DNA from 3 places in the Arthrobacter sp. 05N428_2 genome. Region 2 is predicted to be linked to each of the others. Evidence: riboswitches for the same ligand, from Rfam matches in the RefSeq annotation. Region 2 holds a riboswitch; each other region holds the start of a gene.
The links. A riboswitch is a leader RNA that binds a small molecule or an ion and turns the genes downstream of it on or off. The one in region 2 is predicted to bind thiamine pyrophosphate.
Positions count from the first base shown of each region.

Region 1 (7,293 bases), on a different contig from region 2:
TCCGCGGCAAAGTCCGCCGACTCACTATCTGCGGAAGCCACCCAAACGCGCGCCAAACTCTCTTCCACATCAGCCTCCAGACTATTGAGTTCACACCCTCCCCGGCGGGGGCAGATCGATTATAGCCATCCGAGTGCTGCGAATCGTACCCGCGAAGTGAGGAGTGTGGGACCGCGATCTCCCCTATCGCTGAAAAGCTTCCTTAACGTCCGGGGACGTGGACTCCTGAATAACCCAGCGGTTGCCGTCGGGGTCACTGAAGTAGGCAAAGGCGATCCCGCCGAGGTCCTGGACCTCACTGATCTCCGCCCCGCGACGGAGGAGCTCGGCCCGTGTGGACGCCATGTCCGGCACGACCAATTGCAGGCCCTCCAGGCTCCCGGGAGACATGCTGTTCATGCCCGTGCCAATGACTATGGACGTCGTGGATCCCGGCGGGGTGAGCTGGACCACCCGCATGCCCGGTATGTACTCCACATCGTGGTCGAGGACGAAACCCATCCGGTCGGCGTAAAACGTTTTGGCCGCGTCGACGTCGGCAACCGGTACCTGGACCACTTCAAGGCGCATCTCCATGCGCATCACAGTACCCCGGATTCCGCGGACGCGGTGGTTCAAAACGTAGGCGTCCCGGGCTCGGCGAGCGGGTACTTGCGCTGGATTTCGGCCACCTTCGGATCGTTCTCATCAGCACCGTAGTCCGAGGTGCGGGTGATGTCCTTTCCGTCCGAGAGCTTGAGGGCGCGGAAGACCAGGGACAGGACAGCCGCGACGACGAGGTTTATGGCAAACGCCACCACGGCGATGTAGACCTGCACGTCGGTGCCGGGGATGGCGGCGATGGAGCCGCCAAAGTGGGCTTTCGTGACGGGGTTGACAACGTTGTAGGCGGCGATCGTGCCATAGGCGATGCCGGCCGCCCAGCCGATAAAGAGCGCCCACCGGTGGAACCAGCGGGTGTACAGCCCGGCCACGATCGCCGGGAAGGTCTGCAGGATCCAGATGCCGCCCAGGAGCTGCATGTTGATGGCCGCCGACTGGTCCATGGCAATGACGAAGATCAGCGCACCGAACTTCACCACCAAGGACGCCACCTTGGAAACGCTCGCTTCCTGGCGGGGCGTCGCGTCGGGCTTGATCAGGTCCCGGTAGATGTTCCGGGTGAACAGGTTAGCCGCGGCGATGGACATGATGGCCGCCGGGACCAAGGCCCCGATGGCGATCGCGGCGAGGGCGATGCCGGCAAACCAGGCCGGAAAGTGATCCAGGAACAACTGCGGCACCACCAGTTGCGGGTTGACCGTGCCGTTCAAATCGACGGGCTTGGTTCCCGCGTAAATGGCCGCGTATCCGAGCAGCGCCAGGAAGCCCAGCATCAACGAATAGAGCGGGAGCACTGCGGCGTTCCGGCGGATGGTGTTCCTGCTTTTGGTCGCGAGTACTCCCGTGATCGAGTGCGGGTACATGAACAGGGCCAGGGCTGAGCCCAGCGCCAGCGTCCAGTAGGCCGAGTAGCTCGTGGCGCCCGGGATGAAGACACCGGCGGGCTTTCCGGTGGCCGGGTTTACCGTCGCCAGCTTCGCCTCCGCGGAGTCGAAGATGGTGCCCCAGCCGCCGAACTTGATCGGCAGGTAGATCACCGCGACGATCACCGCCAGATAGATCAGCAGATCCTTCACGACGGCGATCAGGGCCGGGGCCCGCAGGCCGGACATGTACGTATAGGCGGCCAGGACCACGAACGCGATGATCAGGGGCAGGTCGGTCAGCAGGGCGTTCTCGGCACTGCCCAGTCCGAGCACGGTGAGCACGGCCTTGATGCCCACCAGCTGCAACGCGATGTACGGCATGGTCGCGACAATGCCGGTGACGGCCACTGCAATGGTCAACGGCCTGCTGCCGTAACGGCCGCCGACAAAGTCGGCAGGCGTGACAAACCCGTGCCGGTGCGAGACGGACCACAACCGGCTCATCAGCAGGAACACGATGGGATACAGCACGATCGTGTAGGGCACCGCGAAGAACCCGCTCACGGCTCCCGTGGCCCACATGGCAGCGGGTACGGCCACGAACGTGTAGGCCGTGTAGAGGTCGCCGCCGAGCAGGAACCAGGTCACCCAGGTGCCGAAACTCCGGCCCCCCAGTCCCCATTCGTCCAGGCTGTGCAGCCCTGTCGTCTCTTCCCGCCGCCAGCGTGCCGCAAAGAACCCCAGTGCAGCCACCAAGACGAAGAGGATGATCACAATGGTGAGGGCTATTCCGTTGATCGGGCGGTCCGGGACTGCCAGCGCCACAGTGGCCCCGTTCACCGCTCCTCCCCTGCCCGGGCCTCGTCGCGCACCGCTTCGCGCCGGCGTCGGTCCTCCCTGGTGACCAACCAGTAGGAGATTCCCACCAGGGCCGCTGTGACCGGAATCCACGCCATCTGGTACCAGTAGAAGTACGGGATACCGTATAGACGCGGGTTGTCGAACGAGTACGCGGGCACAAACAGCGGCACCACGATGGCGGCCAGCAGCAGGATTCCTGAAATCACATAGGGTCCGGGCCTGGCCGGGCCTCGCGTTGGCAGATCGGGACTGGACATCGACGCCTCCTCATTGAGACGGGCCCCCGGAGCGGGAAGGCTTCCCGGGACGTGCCGGCGGCCTGCAGACCGCGGATCAGCGCGGTGGTAAACAACAGAATAGACACTGGATTAATTCTTCAACAGTGCAAACTACCCGGTTCTTGGCACGGCAAGCCCCTGCGTCTGGCGCCGGTGGCCGTGGAACCCCTGTGCTGCGGAGCGGCAACCCAGGCTCCGAGGCCGCTAGAGGAACTCGGCCCGGCCCTCCATGGCGGAGGAGGCCAGCGCGTGTTCCCGGCGAGGAATCCGGCCTGCCAGCCGCGCCAGCCGCCCGGCGAGGACGGCATGCCTGAAGGCGGCGCCCATCATCACCGGGTCCTGGGCGCGAGTCACAGCGGTCGCCAGCAGCACGGCGTCGCAGCCGAGCTCCATCGCGAGTGCCGCGTCCGACGCGGTGCCGATGCCGGCGTCGAGCACCACCGGCACCGATGCACGGGAGACGATCAGCTCGATGTTGTGCGGGTTGAGGATGCCCAGGCCGGTGCCGATCGGGGCGCCCAGGGGCATGACGGCGGTGGCGCCGAGGTGTTCCAGCCGCAGCGCCAGCACCGGATCATCGTTGCTGTAGGCGAAGACCTTGAAGCCGCGGCCCACCAGCTGTTCGGTGGCCTCCACCAGCTCCAGCGCGTCCGGCAGCAGGGTCTGCTCGTCCGCGATCACCTCAAGTTTCACCCAGTCGGTTTCCAGCGCTTCGCGTGCCAGTTCGGCCGTGAGGACTGCGTCCCGGGCGGTAAAGCAGCCGGCCGTGTTCGGCAGCACCCGAATGTTGCGCTCGGCCAGCAGTTGGAACAGCGAGCCGCTTTCGGCCGGCGAGTAGCGGCGCATAGCCACCGTGGTGAGTTCCGTTCCGGAGGCCACCAGCGCGGCGCCAAGGCCCTCCAGGCTCGGCGCGCCGCCGGTGCCCATGATCAGGCGCGAGCCCAGTTCCACGCCGTCGACGATCAGCGGATCCCGGTGTCCTTGCGCTGCGGTCAGTGTTGTTTCTCCCATGTGCTTCATCCTCCCTGTACGGCGGTAACGAGTTCGACGTCGTCGCCCTCGGCGAGCGCGGTCGCGTGCCACTGGCTGCGCGGCACCACTTCGGCGTTGCGGGCGACGGCGACGCCGAGCTTGCGGCCGTCCGTGGCCCGGCCATCCGCACCCAGCTCCCGTCCCGTGACCCCGCCGACGAGGGCGCTGACGGTGGCGCCGTCGGCGACCGTGTGCTGCGCTCCGTTGAGCCTGATGTTCATGCTGGTGCCCTGTCTTTCGTTGTGGTGTCCGGCGGCGTTGTGTCGCCGGCCGAGGCGTCCCGGCTGCGGTTGGCGAAGCGGTCCGGCCGGAACCGGTCCCAGCGCGGATCCGGCTCGCCGTCCAGCAACTGCCGGCAGACGGCTGCTGCCACCGGGGTGAGCAGGACTCCGTGCCGGAAGAAGCCAGTGGCAATGATCAGCCCCTCGTAGTCCGGCCCGCTACCGGAGCCGGCCACGCGCCCCAGCAGCGGGGCGTTGTCCGGGGTGCCTGGCCGTGCCCGGGCCGTGGCCTCCAGCAGTTCCAGTTCGGCGACGGCGGGCAGCAGCTGCTGGGCGTCACGCAGCAGCTGGTAGACGCCGCCGGCGGAGACCGCACCGGGATCCGAAGGCGCATCCTCCCGCTGGGTGGCGCCGATCACGACCGTGCCGTCCTCCCGCGGCACGATGTACACCGGGCTCCCGCGGACCAGACCGCGCACCGTGCAGCGCAGCAACGGCCGGAGCGCCGCCGGTACACGAAGCCGGAGGATATCGCCGTAAACCGGCCGCAGCGGGAGGGTAAGTCCCCCGGGCAGGCCCTGCAGGCCGGCCGCTCCGAGTCCGTTGGCCACGATGGTCTCACCGGCGCGGATCTCCCCGCCGTCCTCGAGGCTGACCCCGGAGACCCGGTCCCCGTCCCAGCGCAGCCCTGCGGCGCGGCGGGGCACGGCTGTGTACCGGTGGTCGCGGGCCAGGAGCTCGGCGGTCTGGACGAGCAAGCGGCGGGGGTCAACCTGGTGGTCGGCGGGGATGTCGAATGCGCAGGAGATGCCCGGGCTGAGCAGGGGTTCACGCCCCCGCGCCTCGCGCACCGTCAGCGGCTCCACGGCCAGGCCGCAGGACAGTTGGACGCTCCGCAGGTCGGCGAGCGCCCGGCGGTCGGCCGCGTCCGCGCCGACGGCGAGGGTCGGCGTCGTGCGGTACCCGGTGCCGCCCGCATCCGACCGGCCGCCGCCAAGTCCCGCGGCGAAGCCCGGCCAGAGCCGTGAGGCTTCGAGCATGAGTGCCAGCAGCTCTTCCTCCTGGTAGTGGAGTTCGCTGACCGGTGCCAGCATGCCGGCGGCGGCCCAGCTGGCACCGGTGCCGGGGGCGTCGTCGATCAGCGCGACGGAGCGGCCCGACCGGCACGCTTCCCAGGCGATGCCGTGGCCGATCACCCCGCCGCCGATCACGGCGACGTCGTACGGCCCGGGGGGTGTGGCGGATATGACAGATGGTGAGGCCATGGCTTCCTTCCCTACGCCGGTACTAACCGGATCAGGTCAAGCGGTCGGCTCTGACGCCCTCTCAGCCCTGCGCCGTGTGACGGCACGTGCGGGCTCCCGCGGTATGCGACCAGTTTAGGGGAACTAGGCTTGGGGGATGAGCCAGGAAGCCCTCACCCCCGCCCGCCTGTACCTTTGCACCGATGCCCGGAAGGGGCGGGGCGACTTCGAAGACTTTGTTGACGCCGCCTTTGCCGGCGGGGTCGACATCATCCAGCTGCGGGACAAGTCGCTGGAGGCCGCCAAGGAACTGGAGCTGCTGGAGGTCCTGCACGCCGTGGCGCTGCGGCACAACCGGCTCTGGGCGGTCAACGACCGGGCGGACCTCGCCTCGCTCGCCGGCGCACCCGTCTTCCACATCGGGCAAAAGGACATTCCGCTCGCTGCGGCCCGGGGCTTCCTTGGCGGGAGCACCGTGATCGGCATGTCCACCCACACCCCGGCTCAGGTCGATGCGGCCATCACCGCGGCCCGGGGCCCGCTTGGGCTGGACTACTTCTGCGTGGGGCCGGTGTGGGCCACCCCCACGAAGCCCGGCAGGGCCGCCGTCGGGCTGGACCTGGTGCGCCACGCCGCCGTCGCGGGCGACCGCGGCAGGGCCCCGGCGGAGCGGGCCGGAGCGGAACCGGGGGTGCCGCCGTGGTTCGCGATCGGCGGCATCGACCTGGGCAACGTGGAACAAGTGGTGGACGCCGGCGCCCGGCGCATCGTGGTGGTCCGGGCGATCACCGAGGCGGACGATCCCGCCGCGGCGGCGCGCGCCCTGCTCGCCGCGCTCGACGCCGGGAGCTCGATTGAGGCAGGCGCCGTCACCGCCGGGGGCGCCAACTAGCCGGCGAGCCCCAACTGGGACATCCGGCGGGAATGGGCGGCGGCCAGCTCGGCCGTCAGGCGGCGGGCCAAGTCGGCTCCCCCGGCGGTATCCGCGCCGGCCGGGCCGTGGAGGAAGGCATGCTCCTGTCCGACCCGCTGTGCCAGGGAAAGCGCCTCGCCGAGCAACCGCCGCGACCACAGTGCCAGCCGGGACGCCAACCGGGGATCATCAGCGAGCGCCGCCTTGAGCCGCTCCCGGAGTACCGCCGCCGCATCCCCGGCGGACTGGATCCGTCCGATCAGCGCGGCCATGTCGGCGTCGACGTGGCCGGAAATCGACTGGAAGAAGTCGGCGGACACCGCGTCGATCACGTAGGCCTTCATCAACGATTCGTACCAGTCGGCCGGGCGGGTGCGCTCGTGGAAGGAATCGACCGGTGGCTGGAACGGCAGCATGGTTTCCTCCACGTCGAGGCCCAGCTCCGCCAGCTTCTTGCAGACCAGTTCGAAGTGCTGGAACTCGATGACGGCAAGCCGGCCCAGGACCGCCCGGTCGTCCAAGGTGGGCGAATACCGTGCGTCAGAGGAAAGCCGCTCAAAGGCCGAGAGCTCCACGTACGCCATTACTCCGAGCAGATCCCGGCGGAAGCGCTTGCCGTGGGCCGGGTCTGCCGGGGAGGTGCTCATGTTTCAAGACTAATAGCGGAAATCGGGCTAACCTGATTTTCGTGTCTCATCATCGCCTGACTCCGACTGTGCTTCAGCAGCAGAACCAGCTTGCCCAAGCGCTCAAAGCATTGCGGACCACGCTGGAACTGCCGGGGCCCTTTCCGGAGGCGGTGCTCCGGGAAGCGGCGGCTGCCGTGGCAGGGCATCAACTCCCGGAGCTGGACCTGACCCATGTGGAGTTTGTGACGATTGATCCGGCCTCCTCGACGGACCTGGACCAGGCGCTCTACCTAGACCGCGCCGGCGAGGGTTATAAGGTCTTCTACGCGATCGCGGATGTCCCGTCTTTCGTGACTCCTGGCAGCGCGCTCGACGCCGAGACCCGTCACCGCGGCCAGACTTTCTACACGCCCGACGGACGGATCCCGTTGCACCCCGAGGTCATCAGCGAGGCGGCCGGCAGCCTGCTGGCGGGACAGCTCTGTGCGGCCTTTGTTTGGGAGTTCGAGCTCGACGCCGCCGCCGAGGTGTCCTCGGTGCTGGTGCGCCGGGCCCGGGTCCGGAGCCGGGCCAAGCTCAGCTACCACGGCGTGCAGGCCGAACTCGACGGCGGCACCGCGGACCCGGTGCTGCAGCTGCTCAAGGA
Region 1 is NZ_JBFTMR010000004.1:246,955-254,247, forward strand. Features, by position in the region: gene AC1DGI_RS05900 (hypothetical protein) at 1-68, opposite strand, end outside; gene AC1DGI_RS05905 (VOC family protein) at 184-576, opposite strand; gene mctP (monocarboxylate uptake permease MctP) at 615-2,309, opposite strand; gene AC1DGI_RS05915 (DUF3311 domain-containing protein) at 2,306-2,587, opposite strand; gene AC1DGI_RS05920 (thiazole synthase) at 2,813-3,619, opposite strand; gene thiS (sulfur carrier protein ThiS) at 3,625-3,861, opposite strand; gene thiO (glycine oxidase ThiO) at 3,858-5,126, opposite strand; TPP riboswitch at 5,117-5,236, opposite strand; gene thiE (thiamine phosphate synthase) at 5,263-5,997, shown strand; gene AC1DGI_RS05940 (ferritin-like fold-containing protein) at 5,994-6,665, opposite strand; gene AC1DGI_RS05945 (RNB domain-containing ribonuclease) at 6,707-7,293, shown strand, end outside.
Region 1: linked by a shared signal. The riboswitch ahead of thiO (glycine oxidase ThiO) and the one ahead of AC1DGI_RS14750 (ECF transporter S component) in region 2 are both predicted to bind thiamine pyrophosphate.

Region 2 (7,293 bases):
GGCTTCGAGATCCTGCTGACCGCCAGTTATGTGCTGATGACCCTCGGCGGGACCGGTCCCCGGATCCGTGCCGGCGTGACATACGTGGTGGTCTCCGTGGTGTCCTCCGTGCTGTTCCTGCTCGCGATCGCGATGATTTACGGCGCCACGGGGACGATCAACATGGCGGACCTGGCCATCAAGCTGGCCGGCCTCGACGAAGGCACCCGGAACCTGCTGCACGTCCTGCTGCTCGTGGCGTTCGGCATCAAGGCCGCCGTGTTCCCGCTCAGTTTCTGGCTCCCGGACTCCTATCCGACGGCGCCGGCTCCGGTCACCGCCGTGTTCGCCGGCCTGCTCACCAAGGTGGGCGTCTACGCGATCGTCCGCACCGAGACGCTGCTCTTCCCGGGCGACTCCTTCAACACTCCGCTGATGGTCGCGGCGTTATTGACCATGGTGGTGGGGATCCTCGGTGCCCTGGCGCAGAGCGACATCAAGCGTCTGCTCTCGTTTACCTTGGTCAGCCATATCGGCTATATGGTGTTCGGCCTGGCGATGTCGTCCGTGGCGGGGCTGGGGGCCGCGGTGTTCTACGTGGCCCACCACATCACCATCCAGACCAGTCTGTTCCTCGTGACCGGCCTGATCGAGCGCCGCGCCGGGAGTTCCTCGGTGGACCGGATCGCCGGCCTCGCCAAGCTCTCGCCACTGCTGGCCGTGCTGTTCTTCGTGCCCGCCATGAACCTGGCCGGCATCCCTCCGTTCTCCGGCTTCCTGGGCAAGCTCGGTCTGTTGCAGGCCGGCGTCGCGCTCGGCACGCCGCTGGCCTACGCCTTGGTGGCGGGCGGCGTGCTGACCAGCCTGCTGACCCTCCTCGCCATCGCCAGGGTCTGGAACCGCGCCTTCTGGCGCAAACCCGAAGACGCGGAACACCCCGACCCGGTACTGCTGGCCTCGCCCGAGGCCCTGGCCGCCGGTGCCGACGCGGGGCAGCGGGTGACCCTGCTACCGCGGACCATGGTGGGTTCCACGCTGGGCCTGGTGCTGTTCGGCGTGGCGTTGACGGTCTTTGCGGGACCCCTCTTCGGCGTGGCCGGGCAGTCCGCCCAGGAAATGTTGGGCCGGACCGCGTACATCCAGGCCGTGCTGGGTGAGGACGCGCCGGTTCCGCCGATCGCCCAACCGGCGCAGCAGGAGGGCGGCAAATGACCCGCAAGCGGATCTCCCTGCGCCAGGAACTGCCCCTCCTGGTCTGGCTCGTCATCGTCTGGGGCGCCCTCTGGCAGGATTTCAGTGCCGGCAACCTACTCTTCGGGGCGCTGATCGCGGTGGCGGTGGCCCGGCTGTTCTATCTGCCGCCGGTGGAGCTGGGAGGCCGCTTCAACGTGTTGCGCGCCGCACGCTTCGCCGCAGTGTTCCTGGCCAAAGTGGTGGCAGCCAGCTTCCAGGTCCTCTTCCTCGCCGTCGTCCGCGGGCCGCGGGTGATCAGCGCCGTCGTCGCCGTCCCGCTCCGGAGCCACTCCGACCTGCTGGTGACTGCCACCGGGCACGTCATCTCGCTGATCCCGGGATCCCTAGTGGTGGAGGTGGACCGCTCCACGTCCACGCTGTACATCCACGGCATCAACGTCCGCAACGCCGAGGACGCGGCCAAGCTCCGCAATGAGGTCCGCGACACCGAAGCCGGGCTGATCCGGATCATGGGCACCCGGGCCGAACTGTCCGCACTGGAGCAGGAGGTGGGCGCATGATGCAGCTCGTCCTGACCGTCACCGCCGTCGTGCTCTCGCTCGCCGCGGCCGGCGCCATCATCCGCATCGCCAGGGGTCCCTCGCTACTGGACCGCGTGCTCGCCGCCGACGTGCTGCTGGCCATCCTGGGCGCGGCGCTGTGCATCGATATGGCCGTAAACCGGCACCTGAACAACCTGATGCTGCTGGTGGCCATCTCGCTCATCGGCTTCGTCGGCTCGGTGACCGTGGCACGCTTCGTCGCAGATCGGAGGAGGCACCCCAATGAGTCCTGAGACGTTTTCCGCCGACGCCGTGATCGATGCCGTCTCGGCCGTGTTCATGGTGGTCGGCGCGCTGATGTCACTCGGCGCGGCCATCGGCCTCCTGCGGTTTCCGGACCTGATGACCCGGATGCACGCCGCAACCAAGCCCCAGGTGCTGGGATTATTCCTGCTGCTCTGCGCGGTGGGACTCCAGTTGCGCACCTGGTGGGTGTGGCCGGTGCTGGTGGTGGCGTGGATATTCCAGCTGCTCACGGTGCCCGTCTCGGCCCACATGGTGGGCCGGGCCGGCTACCGTACGAAGCACCTGCATCCGGAACTGCTCAGCGCCGACGAGCTGGAGGCCGTGGTGCAGCAGGCCGCTGGCGAACGCGGATTCACCGACGACGAGTGAGAAGCCGCCAGCGCCCCGGGTGAAGCTGACGAGGCCTGGCTGCTCTTGGCGGCGCTTCGGGTCGCCTGGCGGGCCCGGTCTACCTTGCGCCGGGTTGACGGCACGCCGTGTGGGGGCACTTTGACACAGTCACGCCGCTGACTAACCCCGGCGGTCTCGAAATCCATGCAAAGTGCCCCCGGGCGGGTTGCTACATTCCCGAACGGCCCCGGATGACGGTGCGCCGTGGACGCGCCCTAAACCATGCGCCTTAGACCAGGTCCTGGGTTTTGGCGAAGCGGGTGACCGCGCGCTGCGTGCCGCGGTTGGCGAGGACCTGGATAACTGCGCTGACCGAGGCTGAAATCAGGGCGAAGGTCAGGGCCGAGCGCAGCGTGGTGGGAACGTCGTCGTCGTGACCCTTGGGGGGCTTGTTGCCCGTGGTCTTTTCCCAGACGGTGTCGACCATCTTGGTGCCGACGAAGCCAGCGAGCAGACTGATGCCGGTGCCAAGCAGTTTGATGATGATGTTCATACTTCGTGCTCCTAGCGGGAGGAAACAGGGCTGACCCTAGCCTAGCGTTCCGAGCGGCCGAGGATTTCAGACAAGGCCTCGACCACCAGTTCGTGGTCCGCTTTCTGCGGCAGCCCGGAGACGGTGACGGTGCCGACGACCCCTGTTCCGCGCAGGTAGATGGGGAACGAACCGCCGTGGGCCGCAAACTCCTGCTGGTCGAACCAAGCGTTGTCCTCGATCCGCCGGCCGGCAGCGCGGGCCCGCAGGCCCACCAGCAGCGACGGCACCTCATACCGGACGGCGGTGCGCTGTTTGGCCCTGATCCAGCGCTCGTTGTCCGGAGTAGCGCCCTCCAGGGCCGCGTGGAAGAGCACCTGCTCCCCCTTGGTGATGTCGATGGCGATCGGGTGGGAGCGCTGCCGGCCGAGTTCGACCAGGAGGAGCCCAAGATCGAGGGCGTCGTCCTTGCTGAAGGTCCGGAACTGCAGTTCCGCGATTTCGGTCAGGATGCGGCCAATGAGCGCGCCCAGGGACCCGGGCGGCTGGGGTTCCGCGGAATCCGGGTCATAGTCGGGGCCAGGAACTGGTGCGTCGCTCATGGGATTCAGCTTCGGTTAGGCGGCCGCCGCTGCGCAACCCCAAGTAGCTCGCAGCTGTTGTCGTTATGAGCGCTCAAAACGACACCAACTGCGATTCAGTTGGGGGCCCGGCGGGTGTAAACTGGCCCAGCCCACAAGGGTGATTTTCAATACGACAGGGGAGCGCCGCCGTCGGGCATCACTGGAGCAAATCCAGGGAAACCGCAGGTGGGCGCTGAGAGTGCGGACAGCCGCAGACCCTCGAACCTGATCCGGTTAGTACCGGCGCAAGGGAGTCGAGTTCTCGGGGTGCCCGGCATCCGCGACGAAAGTTGCGCCGCGGCCGGAGCGCCCTCCCCTCCTGTACCTCAGGAGGACGACATGACGGATATTTCTGCGAAGCAGACACTGACCACCGGCAAGTACAGCTGGCGCGTGGTCGACATCGTGCTGGCGGCGTTGATCGCTGTTGCCGGCGGCGTGATTTTCTGGGCCTGGGATCAGGGGGCCAACTTGGTCTCCGTCCCGGTCAACGCGGTCTACCCGCCACTGACCGGGCTGTATGCCGGCGGCTGGATGATCCCGGCGCTGCTGGGCATGCTCGTGGTCCGCAAACCGGGCGCGGCGCTGTTCTGTGAAGCCGTGGCTGCCACCGGCGAGTTGATCATGGGCTCGCAGTACGGCACCACGGTGCTCATCTCCGGCATTCTGCAGGGCCTGGGCGCCGAGTTGGTCTTCGCCGCGTTCCTCTACAAGCGGTTCAACCTGCCCGTGTCCCTCCTGGCCGGTGCCGGCGCGGGCTTGTTCTGCGGCCTGAACGACTCCTTCCTGCCCTGGGGCTGGAACATCGCCTACGAGGCCGGTGACAAGCTCGCCTACATCGTCTTCTGCGCCGTCTCTGGGGCCGTGATCGCCGGCGGACTGTCCTGGCTGGCCACCCGGGGCCTGGCCAGGACCGGGGTGCTCGCGTCTTTCGCATCCCGTAAGGCGGCATCGGAACCAGTGTTCTCCTGATGCCCGCACACGCATGAGAACTTTCGACGACGTCCGGCCGGCCGCGATCACCGCCCGGGGCTGGGGCTGGCGGCACGCCGGACGGCCCCGGCCCGCCGTCAGCGGGCTGGACCTGGACATCCGCCCGGGCGAGCGGGTGCTGCTGCTGGGCCCCTCCGGTGCCGGCAAGTCCACGCTGTTGCACGCCCTGGCCGGGGTGCTGGGCGACAACACCGCCGCGGGCGCTAGTGATGACGACGAGGACTCCGATGAGACCGGCAGCCTGCTGATCGACGGCGCCCCGCCCCGGGCCCGGCGCGGCCGGGCGGGGCTGATGCAACAGGACCCGGAAACCCAGGTGGTGCTGTCGCGGCTTGGCGACGACGTCGCCTTCGGGGCGGAAAATCTTTCCGTGCCGCCGGCGGACATCTGGCGCCGGGTGGCGGAAGCGCTCGACGACGTCGGGCTCGCCGGCCTGCCGCTGCAGCACCCGACGTCGGCGCTCTCCGGCGGCCAGAAGCAAAGGCTGGCGCTCGCCGGGATCCTCGCGATGCGGCCGGGGCTGCTGCTGCTGGACGAACCCACGGCCAATCTTGACCCGGCCGGGGTCCTTGAGGTCCGCGACGCCGTCGGACGCTGCCTGGACAAGACCGGGGCCACCCTGGTGGTGGTGGAGCACCGCGTCGCCGTCTGGAAAGACCTGGTGGACCGGATCGTCGTGCTCCAGCCGGGAACCGCAGCCGGCACGGAGCCCGCCGTGCTGCTGGACGGCTCGCCGGACCAGGTCCTCGAACAGGCGCGGGACATGCTCATCGCCGCGGGCGTCTGGGTTCCCGGCTACGTGCCCGCCACCCGGGCCCGCCGCGGGGCTGGCGCGGGAGCCGGGCCGGCGCAGCTGCTGCTGGCCGCCGAGGAGCTGGCCGTGTCCCGCGAACGCCCCCGCCGCACCGGTTTGCTGCGCGGCTTCAGCACGGTGCCGCCCACGCCGGTGCAGTCGGGGATCACGGCCCAGGTCCGCGCCGGGCAGGCGCTGACCGTCACCGGCCCCAACGGTTCCGGGAAATCGACCTTCGCCCTAACCCTGGCCGGTCTGCTGGCGCCGGTCGCGGGCTCGGTGTCCGCCACCACGGAGCTGAGCGCGGGCGCGGGCATCGATCCGTACAAGTGGAAGGCCCAGCAGCTGATCGCCCGGATCGGCACGGTGTTCCAGGAACCGGAGCACCAGTTCGTCACGGGCCGGGTGCTGGACGAACTGACGTTCGGCCCACGCCAGCTGGGCCGCGGCGAAGAGCGGGTGGATGAGCTGCTGGAACGTTTACGCCTGACGGGCCTGGTGGACGCCAACCCCTACACGCTCTCCGGCGGCGAAAAGCGGCGGCTGTCCGTGGCCACGGTGCTGGCTGCCCATCCGCAGGTGCTGGTGCTGGACGAACCCACCTTCGGCCAGGACGCCAACACGTGGGCGGAGCTGGCCTCCTTCCTATCCGAGCTGCTGGACGCAGGGACCGCCGTGGTTTCGGTGACCCACGATGCGGAGTTCAGCCAGGTCCTGGGCGGGGCCGAATTGCACCTCGACGCCGCGCAACCCGGACTGCCCGGCCGGACGACGCCGGGGGTGGCGGCGCCATGAGGAACGCCCTGACCCTGAACGGAAACACCGCGCTGCTGACCCGCGCCAACCCGTTGGCCAAATTCTCCGGCGTCCTGCTGATCACCGTGGTGCTGGCGCTGTCTATTGACTGGGTGTCCGCGTCCGTGGCCCTCGGCTTCGAACTCCTGCTGTTCCCGCTCGCCGGCCTGACCCTGGGCCTGCTCTGGCAACGCGGCTGGCCCCTCATCCTCGCGGCGGCCGTGGGCGGCTGGAGTACCGCGATCCTGGCGGCTGACCGCGGAAGGATACTGCTCGACGTCGGCGTCTGGTCGATCAGCGAAGGATCGCTGCAGCTCGGGGTGGGATTCCTGCTGCGCGGCCTCGCGATTGCCCTGCCGGCAGTCCTGCTGATGAGCTGCACCGACCCGACGGACCTGGCGGACGCGCTGGCCCAACAGGCGAAGCTGCCGCACCGCTTCGTGCTGGGCACCCTGGCCGCGATGCGGCTGGTGGGACTCATGGCGGAAGAATGGCAGACCATCGGCATGGCCCGGCGGGCCCGCGGCGTGGGCTCGCACGGCAACCCGGGCCAGCGGCTGAGGGCCATGCTGGGGCAAAGCTTCGGGCTGCTGGTCCAGGCGGTCCGCCGTGCCTCCCGGCTCGCGGTGACCATGGAAGCGCGCGGCTTCGGCGGCGCCCAGCGGACCTGGGCGCGGAAAGCGACGTTCAGCCGGCTGGACGCGTGGGTGGTGCTGGGCGGGCTGCTGATCGCCGGAACCGCGATGGCATCGGCCATCGGCGCAGGGACCTGGAACATGGTGTTCCTGGCGCAGCAGTAGGGCCCGCTCCGGCGTCGAGCTGCGCTATATACCGGGCAAGATACCGCACGGGATATAGCACGATATATCGCACGAGATGATTATTCTGTGAGCTTGACTGCAAATGGCGCGCTCCGAGGGGGCGAATAGCTCATCCGTGATATTTATTGACTATGACTCAACAGACTGCTGAATACGTTGGCGCCGTGCTCCGGGATGCCCGCGGCGAGAAGGGCTGGACCCAGGGACGGCTGGCCGCCGAGCTGGGAACCAGCCAGAGCGCGATCGCCCGGATGGAGCAGGGCAAGCAGAACTTGAGCCTGAAAATGATCCAGCGGCTTGAATCGATCTTCGGCCGCAGCATCGTCAAGGTCGGCCGGCCGCAGATGACCCACCTCCGGGTCGAGGGCGGCCGCACCCTCTCTGG
Region 2 is NZ_JBFTMR010000014.1:40,215-47,507, reverse strand. Features, by position in the region: gene AC1DGI_RS14780 (Na+/H+ antiporter subunit D) at 1-1,191, shown strand, start outside; gene AC1DGI_RS14775 (Na+/H+ antiporter subunit E) at 1,188-1,733, shown strand; gene AC1DGI_RS14770 (MrpF/PhaF family protein) at 1,730-2,008, shown strand; gene mnhG (monovalent cation/H(+) antiporter subunit G) at 1,998-2,390, shown strand; gene AC1DGI_RS14760 (DUF4235 domain-containing protein) at 2,641-2,904, opposite strand; gene AC1DGI_RS14755 (heme-degrading domain-containing protein) at 2,946-3,485, opposite strand; TPP riboswitch at 3,632-3,776, shown strand; gene AC1DGI_RS14750 (ECF transporter S component) at 3,846-4,478, shown strand; gene AC1DGI_RS14745 (ABC transporter ATP-binding protein) at 4,492-6,087, shown strand; gene AC1DGI_RS14740 (energy-coupling factor transporter transmembrane component T family protein) at 6,084-6,887, shown strand; gene AC1DGI_RS14735 (UDP-N-acetylglucosamine 1-carboxyvinyltransferase) at 7,040-7,293, shown strand, end outside.

Region 3 (7,293 bases), on a different contig from region 2:
CGGGTGGAGCGGCCGAGCATTTGCGGCAGTTCGGCGGCGCCGTAGTTCACCAGTCCGCGGGCGATCACGGTACCGTCGGTGCCGACCATCTCGACGGCGTCGCCGGCTTCGAAGTCGCCGTGCACGGCGGTGATCCCGGCCGGCAGCAGCGACGTGTGGCGGTCCCGCACGGCGCGGACGGCGCCGTCGTCGAGCACCAGCCGGCCCCGTACGGAGGCCAGGTGCGCCAGCCAGAGCAGCCGGATCGGTTTCCGGGCGCCGTTCACGGAGAACCAGGTCCCCACGTCCTCCCCCGCCAGCGCGGCGGCCGCGTTCGCGGTGGAGGTCACGAGCGCGTGGATCCCGGATCCGGCGGCGATGGACGCGGCCTCGACCTTGGTGACCATGCCGCCGGTGCCGATCCCGGCTTTGCCGGTGCTGCCGATCGAAATCCCTTCGAGGTCGCGCGGACCGGAGACGTGCGCGATCCGCCGGGCGCCGTGCACGGGCGGACCGTCGTACAGCGAGTCGACGTCGGACAGCAGGACGAGGGCGTCGGCGCGGACCAGGTGCGCCACGAGGGCGGCGAGCCGGTCGTTGTCGCCGAAACGGATTTCATGGGTGGCGACGGTGTCGTTTTCGTTGACGACCGGGACCACGCCGAGGTTCAACAGCCGGTCCAGGGCGCGGAAGGCGTTGGTGTGCTGGCTGCGGCGCATGAAATCGTCGGCGGTCAACAGGACCTGGCTCACGGTGACGCCGTGCGCGCCGAAGGCGTGGGTGTAGCGGGCCATCAAGAGGCCCTGGCCCACGCTGGCGGCGGCCTGCTGGGTGGCGAGGTCGCGGGGGCGCTTGGCAAGCCCCAGCGGCGCCAGCCCGGCCGCGATCGCGCCGGAGGAAACGAGGATGATTTCGGTGCCGGCGTTGCGCTTGTGCGCTAGGGCATCGGCGAGGTCGGTCAGTGCCTCCTCGGCGATGCCGCCCTTGATGGACGTCAGCGAGGAAGAACCGACCTTGACCACGATCCGGCGGGCGCCGGAGAGCACGGCGCGGCTGGCTGCCCCGGCCGCGCCGGGAACGGCGACGGCGTTACTCGTCATCGGTTTCGCCGACTCCACTCTCCTTGAGCGGCTGTGCGGCGCGGCGGCCGCTGACCGATTCGGTCCAGATGCCGGCCTTGCGCTCGGCTTCCAGCTCCGCCCGGGCGGCGGCCTTCGCGTCGCGGCGCTCCTGCTGGTCCTCGCGCTTCTGGCCGCGCGTGGGTCGGTCGCCGATGTCGGCGAAGCGCACGTCCGTGCCGCGCGGGGAGGCCAGGAGTTCGGCGCCGGCCATCATGGTCGGCTCCCAGTCGAAGACGACGCCGTCGTCCTCGCCGATGACGACCATGTCGCCCGGCTTGGCGCCCTGCTTGAACAGCTCGTTTTCGACGCCCAGCTTGGCGAGGCGGTCGGCGAGGTAGCCGATGGCCTCCTCGTTGGTGAAGTCGGTCTGCTTGACCCAGCGGACCGGCTTGTCGCCCAGCAAGCGGAACAGCGGCTCCAGGCCCTTCTCCTCGCGGCGGATCGTGAACCCGCTTTCGTTGACGGCGCGCGGTCGCAGCACGGGAGCGTGGACCTTGGGCGGCGTCGCGGCCACCGCGTCGCGGGCGGCCTTGACGATCTCGGCCATGGCGAAGCCGAGCTGGCGGAGCCCTTCGTGGCTCGTCGCGGAAATCTCGAACACCTTGTAGCCGCGGGATTCGAGTTCCGGACGGACGAATTCGGCCATGTCCTTGCCGTCGGGCAGGTCAACCTTGTTCAGCGCGACCAGCCGGGGGCGGTGGTTCAGCGGGACGACTTCGCCGTCGGTCCCGCTGTAGCTCATGTCCACGGCGTACTTCTCGAGCTCGGCTTCAATGATGGCGAGGTCCGAGAGCGGGTCACGATCCGATTCGAGCGTGCCGCAGTCCAGCACGTGCACGAGGGCGGCGCAGCGCTCGACGTGGCGCAGGAAGTGGTGGCCCAGGCCCTTGCCTTCGCTGGCGCCCTCGATCAGGCCGGGCACGTCGGCGATGGTGAAGCGTACCTCGCCGGCCTGGACGACGCCCAGGTTCGGGATCAGGGTGGTGAAGGGGTAGTCGGCGATCTTGGGCCGGGCGGCCGACATGGCCGCGATCAGGCTGGACTTGCCGGCGGAGGGGAACCCGACCAGGGCGATGTCAGCGATGGACTTCAGTTCCAGGACCAGGTCGCTGGATTCGCCTTCGATGCCGAGCAGCGCGAAGCCGGGGGCGCGGCGCTTCTGCGAGGACAGGGACGCGTTGCCGAGGCCCCCGATGCCGCCGGCGGCCGCGATGTATTCGGCGCCTTCGCTGACGAGGTCGGCGAGGACGTCGCCGGACTTCGTCTTCACCACGGTGCCCACGGGCACCGGCAGGATCAGGGTCTCGCCGTTTTTGCCGCCGCGCCAGTCGCCCATCCCGGGGCCGCCGTTGGTGGCGTGCCGGTGCGGGGCGTGGTGGTAGTCGAGCAGGGTGGTGGTCTGGGGATCCACGCGCAGGATGACGTCGCCGCCGTTGCCGCCGTTGCCGCCGTCGGGACCGCCGAGCGGCTTGAACTTCTCGCGGTGGACGGAGACACAGCCGTGGCCGCCGGTACCGCCGGATACGTGCAGTACTACCCGGTCTACAAAGCTCGCCACGTGGATCTCCTCAGTGCTGTTCCCTGGTCCCGCGAGGGCCCAAGATGATTGTAATGCGGTTAAAACACCGGTGGAGCGGACCTAATGGCCCGCCCCACCGATTTAGAACTTGTTGTTACTCTGCAGCTGCAGCAGCCACGATGTTCACAACGCGACGACCGCGGCGGGTGCCGAACTCGACAGCGCCGGGGGTCAGGGCGAACAGGGTGTCGTCGCCGCCGCGGCCAACGCCGGCGCCCGGGTGGAAGTGGGTGCCGCGCTGGCGGACGATGATCTCGCCTGCGGAAACTACCTGGCCGCCGAAGCGCTTGACGCCGAGGTACTGGGCGTTGGAGTCACGACCGTTGCGAGTGGAACTCGCGCCTTTTTTATGTGCCATTTGAAATGCCTGCCTTTAAATTCTGGGGAATCTGCTGAAAACCTGAACAGTAACGGGAAGTTACTTGATACCGGTGATCTTGACCTTGGTCAGTTCCTGACGGTGACCCTGGCGCTTCTTGTAACCGGTCTTGTTCTTGAACTTCTGGATGACGATCTTGGGACCACGGAGGTCTTCCAGGATCTCAGCCGTAACCGTTACCTTGGCCAGGTCCGCAGCAGCAGACGTGACCTTGTCACCGTCCACCAGGAGCAGTGCGGGCAACTCAAAGGTGCTGCCGGCTCCACCGGGGACGCGGTTCAGGGTAACGAAGTCTCCAACGGAAACCTTCTCTTGGCGGCCGCCTGCGCGGACAATCGCGTACACCACTGGGGAACTCACTTCTCTCGACGTTTATTACTAGATTTGCGTGCGGAACCTGGGGCCAAAGACTTTGGACCGGCTCACGCTGTGCCTCAACGCCGGTGGATTCCCCGGGGGAACCCATGAGCTATCCTGTGGAAAATCCGGCCCGTAGCTACGGGTGAACTGTTCCTCAAGGTCATAACCCAAGTGTTGGCGTAAGCACCGAAGATCAAGACTACGCTAATTTCGCCTTCGGCCGCAAACGAGGCTGGTCCCGGCGAGTAGTGCGTGACGGGAGCCACACCCTGTCCCCGGGGGGCCAAAGCTGGGCTGCCGCAGCGACTTCCGGAACCGCGCCCCATTATCCTACCGGTTGTCCCGGCCCGGTCCGTTCAGGCGTGCAGCCTCGGCGCGTCGAAGAACTCCACCTCGTAGCGGGTGGACTGCGCGAAGGCGGCCGCCATTGCGGCGCGCTCCCCCTCGGACCCCCGCAGGGCTGCCGCGTCCGTGTACCTGACCGCCTCCCGCGTGGACTCCGCGAAGGCCTCATCCGCGTAGGTCCGCAGCCACTCCGCATACGGGTGCGTGGCCGGGGCGCCGGCGGCGAGGAATCCACGCTGCAGCGTGGCGCCGACCTCGGCGTAGAGCCAGAAGCACGGCAGCGCCGCGGCCACGAGCACGCCGTAGCTGCCGGCGAGCGAGGCCGCATGCAGGTGGTCCACGTAGGCCTTGGTGACCGGTCCCTGCTCCGCCTGAACCGTGCGGCCGGCCAGCCAGTTCCGGTGCAGCTGGGTTTCGACTTCGAGGCACTGCTGCGCCGACCGGGACCAGAAGAGTTGTTCGGCTTCGGACGGCGCGAGCGCGGACGCCCGGGACAGCACCCTGGCGTAGCCGTTCAGGTACAGGGCGTCCTGGCCGAGGTAGTAGGCGAAGTCCTGTTCCGGCAAGGTGCCGTCGGCGAGTCCCTTGATGAAATCCAGGTCGTAGATCGCTTCCAACCCCGCCGCGGCGTGCCCGTCGAGTGCCGCGGCGAAGTCCCCCACGGCGGGCGCGGGCGCGGCCGGCACGGCAACGTGCTGCCACTGGTGGAAGTGGTGCACCGGGCCGTTGCCGTGTCCGACGTCCAGCTGCCCGGCTGCGGTGAGCGCGCCCAGCAGCCACGGCTTGACCTCCCGCAGTGCCGCCTCCCAGTCCCCCGCCCTGGCCTGCACCGTGGCGAGCGCCGAGGAAAGCGAGCAGCCGGTGCCATGGCTGTTGCGGGTGGCGATCCGCTCGCCCGGCACCACGACGGTCTCTTGGCTGAGCAGTCCCCCGGTGTTGACCAGCGCATCCGGGCAGCCTGCGCCGTCGTCGTGCAGGTGGCCGCCCTTGACCAGCACCGTAGTGCCAGCCCGGGCGGCGAGCCGCTTGCCCTGGGCCAGCGCACCGGGCCAGTCCGCCGCGACCGGTTCGCCCAGCAGGATGGCCAGTTCGGCCAGGTTCGGGGTGATGAGGTCCGCCAGCGGGAGCAGGGCGTGCAGGGCGGTCTCGGCGGATTCCTGCAGCAGCCGGTCACCGCTGGTTGCCACCATCACCGGATCCAGGACCACGACGGCGGGGCGGACCTTTTCGAGCCAGACGCGGACGGCGTCGATCACCGCGGCGTCGCCGAGCATGCCGATCTTGACGGCGTCGATGGTGATGTCATCGCTGATCGCGTCCAGCTGGGCGGTCAGGAAGGATGCCGGCGGAACGTGGACGGCCCGCACCCCCTGGGTGTTCTGGGCTGTCAGCGCGGTGATGGCTGCCATCCCGTAGCCGCCGTTCGCCGCGATGCTCTTGAGGTCGGCCTGGATCCCGGCCCCGCCGGAGGGGTCGGAGCCGGCGATGGCCAGGACACGGGGTAGCGGTGGCGCGGGGGTGGCGGCTACCGGTGCCGTGGCCGGGAAGGCGGACTGCAGGATGAACGAGGGCTCACGCCGTGAAGAAGCCGGCGGGGTGGGTGCTGAGTGCGTCGCTGAGAACAAGAGACATCCCTTCGCCGGTGCTAACCGGACAGGTTCAACGGGTTTGGATCTCAGCCGGCTTGTTGCTCGGCACCCCGTGTCAGTCCCCCAGCCTAGCCGTTCGGAGGCCGGCGGCTCCCGCTCCGCGTTAACGAACTCGCGGGTTCGGTCCGGGCCCGGCGTATCGATACGCCGAGCCGGGACGGAACCCGCAAGCGGTGGTGTCTGCTGAGTCCTACAGCTCCGACGCCGGAACGCCGACGCCGAGGATCACCGGTTCGTTGGCTGCAGGCCTGGCGGGGACCTTCGTCGCCTCCGGAGCCTTGGCCTCGTGCACCGATCCGGCCGAAGCCGACGGCGCGGCCTCGCGCTGCTGCACGGACGTCGCGTTGGCGGAGCCCTGGGCGCGGCTGGCGCTCCGGTTCCGGCGTACCCGGCGGGCCGGGGTGGCCGCTGCGGCCGGGGCCTGGGCCTGTGCGGTAGGCGCTTGGGCCTTAGCTGCAGGCGGCTGCGTCACCGGTGCCTTTGCGGTTTCCCTGACAGCGGTTTCCCGGACAGCAGTCCCACGCACAGCGGGTGCCTGGGCAGGCTGCGTCTGGGCCTCCTGGGTCCGTGCGCTCGGCGGCTGGATCCGCGCCGTCCGGGCGCGGCCACGGCCCCGGCTGGCGCGGGACGGCGCCGCGGCGGCCGGAGCAGCTGGTTCTGCCGCGGGTGCCTCGGCAACCGGAGCCGCCTTGGCAGCCGGAGCCGCTTCCGCCGGGCTGCCGCCCTGGGACTCGCCCAGGTGGGCGAACGCCTCGGTGAGCAGGTCCAAGGTCAGTGCCGGCTGCGCGGTTTCGTCGGCGTGTTCGACGAAGGGCAGGGCCACCTGCTCGCCGCCGAAGGTCAACACGGCGGCCGGACGCCCGGCAGCCTCCTCCGTCGAAGCCAGTTCCACCGCGGCGTCCAGCGCCGCCTGGCGGGTTTCGGCGTCGGGCGCTGCCGTTGCCTCGCCGTCGTGCAGGTGAGCGGCGTGCGCGGCGGCGGCGATGTTGGCCAGCGCGGCGCGGGTTGCCTCTGCCTTGGCGTGGCGCTCGGCCTCGGTGGGCTCGGCATGCACGATTGCCGGGGCGGACTGCTCGTCGGCCCCCTGGCCGCCCTTGCCGCGACGGCGCTTGCGCTCGTTGCGGGCAGCGGGCGGGTGCTCGGTCCGCGGGACGTGGTGCTCCGCGGCGACGGTGTTGGCGCGGCGGTGTTCCACCGGCTCGTCATGGGTGACGATGCCGCGGCCGGCGCAGGCTTCGCACTGTTCGCCGAAGACCTCCAGCAATCCGGTGCCCATCCGCTTGCGGGTCATCTGCACGAGTCCCAGCGAGGTGACCTCGGCGACCTGGTGCTTGGTCCGATCCCGGCCCAGGCACTCCACCATGCGGCGGAGCACGAGGTCGCGGTTGGATTCCAGCACCATGTCGATGAAGTCGATCACGATGATGCCGCCGATGTCGCGCAGCCGCAGCTGCCGGACGACTTCCTCGGCCGCTTCCAGGTTGTTCTTGGTGACGGTTTCCTCGAGGTTGCCGCCGCTGCCGGTGAACTTGCCGGTGTTGACGTCCACCACGGTCATGGCTTCGGTGCGGTCGATCACGAGGGAGCCGCCGGAGGGCAGGAAGACCTTGCGGTCCAGGGCCTTGTGGATCTGCTCGTCGATGCGCCAGGCCGCGAAGATGTCCGTGTCCTTGGTCCACTTCTCGAGCCGGCCCACCAGGTCCGGAGCCACGTAGGTAACGTAGGCCTCGATGGTGTCCCAGGCTTCCTCGCCGGAGACGATCAGCTTGGAGAAGTCCTCGTTGAACACGTCGCGGACCACCTTGATGGTCAGGTCCGGTTCGCCGTACAGCAGCTCCGGAGCCAGGATCTTGGTGGACGTGGACTGGCTTTCGATGCCCT
Region 3 is NZ_JBFTMR010000002.1:242,158-249,450, reverse strand. Features, by position in the region: gene proB (glutamate 5-kinase) at 1-1,079, opposite strand, end outside; gene obgE (GTPase ObgE) at 1,069-2,658, opposite strand; gene rpmA (50S ribosomal protein L27) at 2,774-3,037, opposite strand; gene rplU (50S ribosomal protein L21) at 3,098-3,406, opposite strand; gene AC1DGI_RS02855 (bifunctional hydroxymethylpyrimidine kinase/phosphomethylpyrimidine kinase) at 3,775-5,322, opposite strand; TPP riboswitch at 5,378-5,475, opposite strand; gene AC1DGI_RS02850 (Rne/Rng family ribonuclease) at 5,603-7,293, opposite strand, start outside.
Region 3: linked by a shared signal. The riboswitch ahead of AC1DGI_RS02855 (bifunctional hydroxymethylpyrimidine kinase/phosphomethylpyrimidine kinase) and the one ahead of AC1DGI_RS14750 (ECF transporter S component) in region 2 are both predicted to bind thiamine pyrophosphate.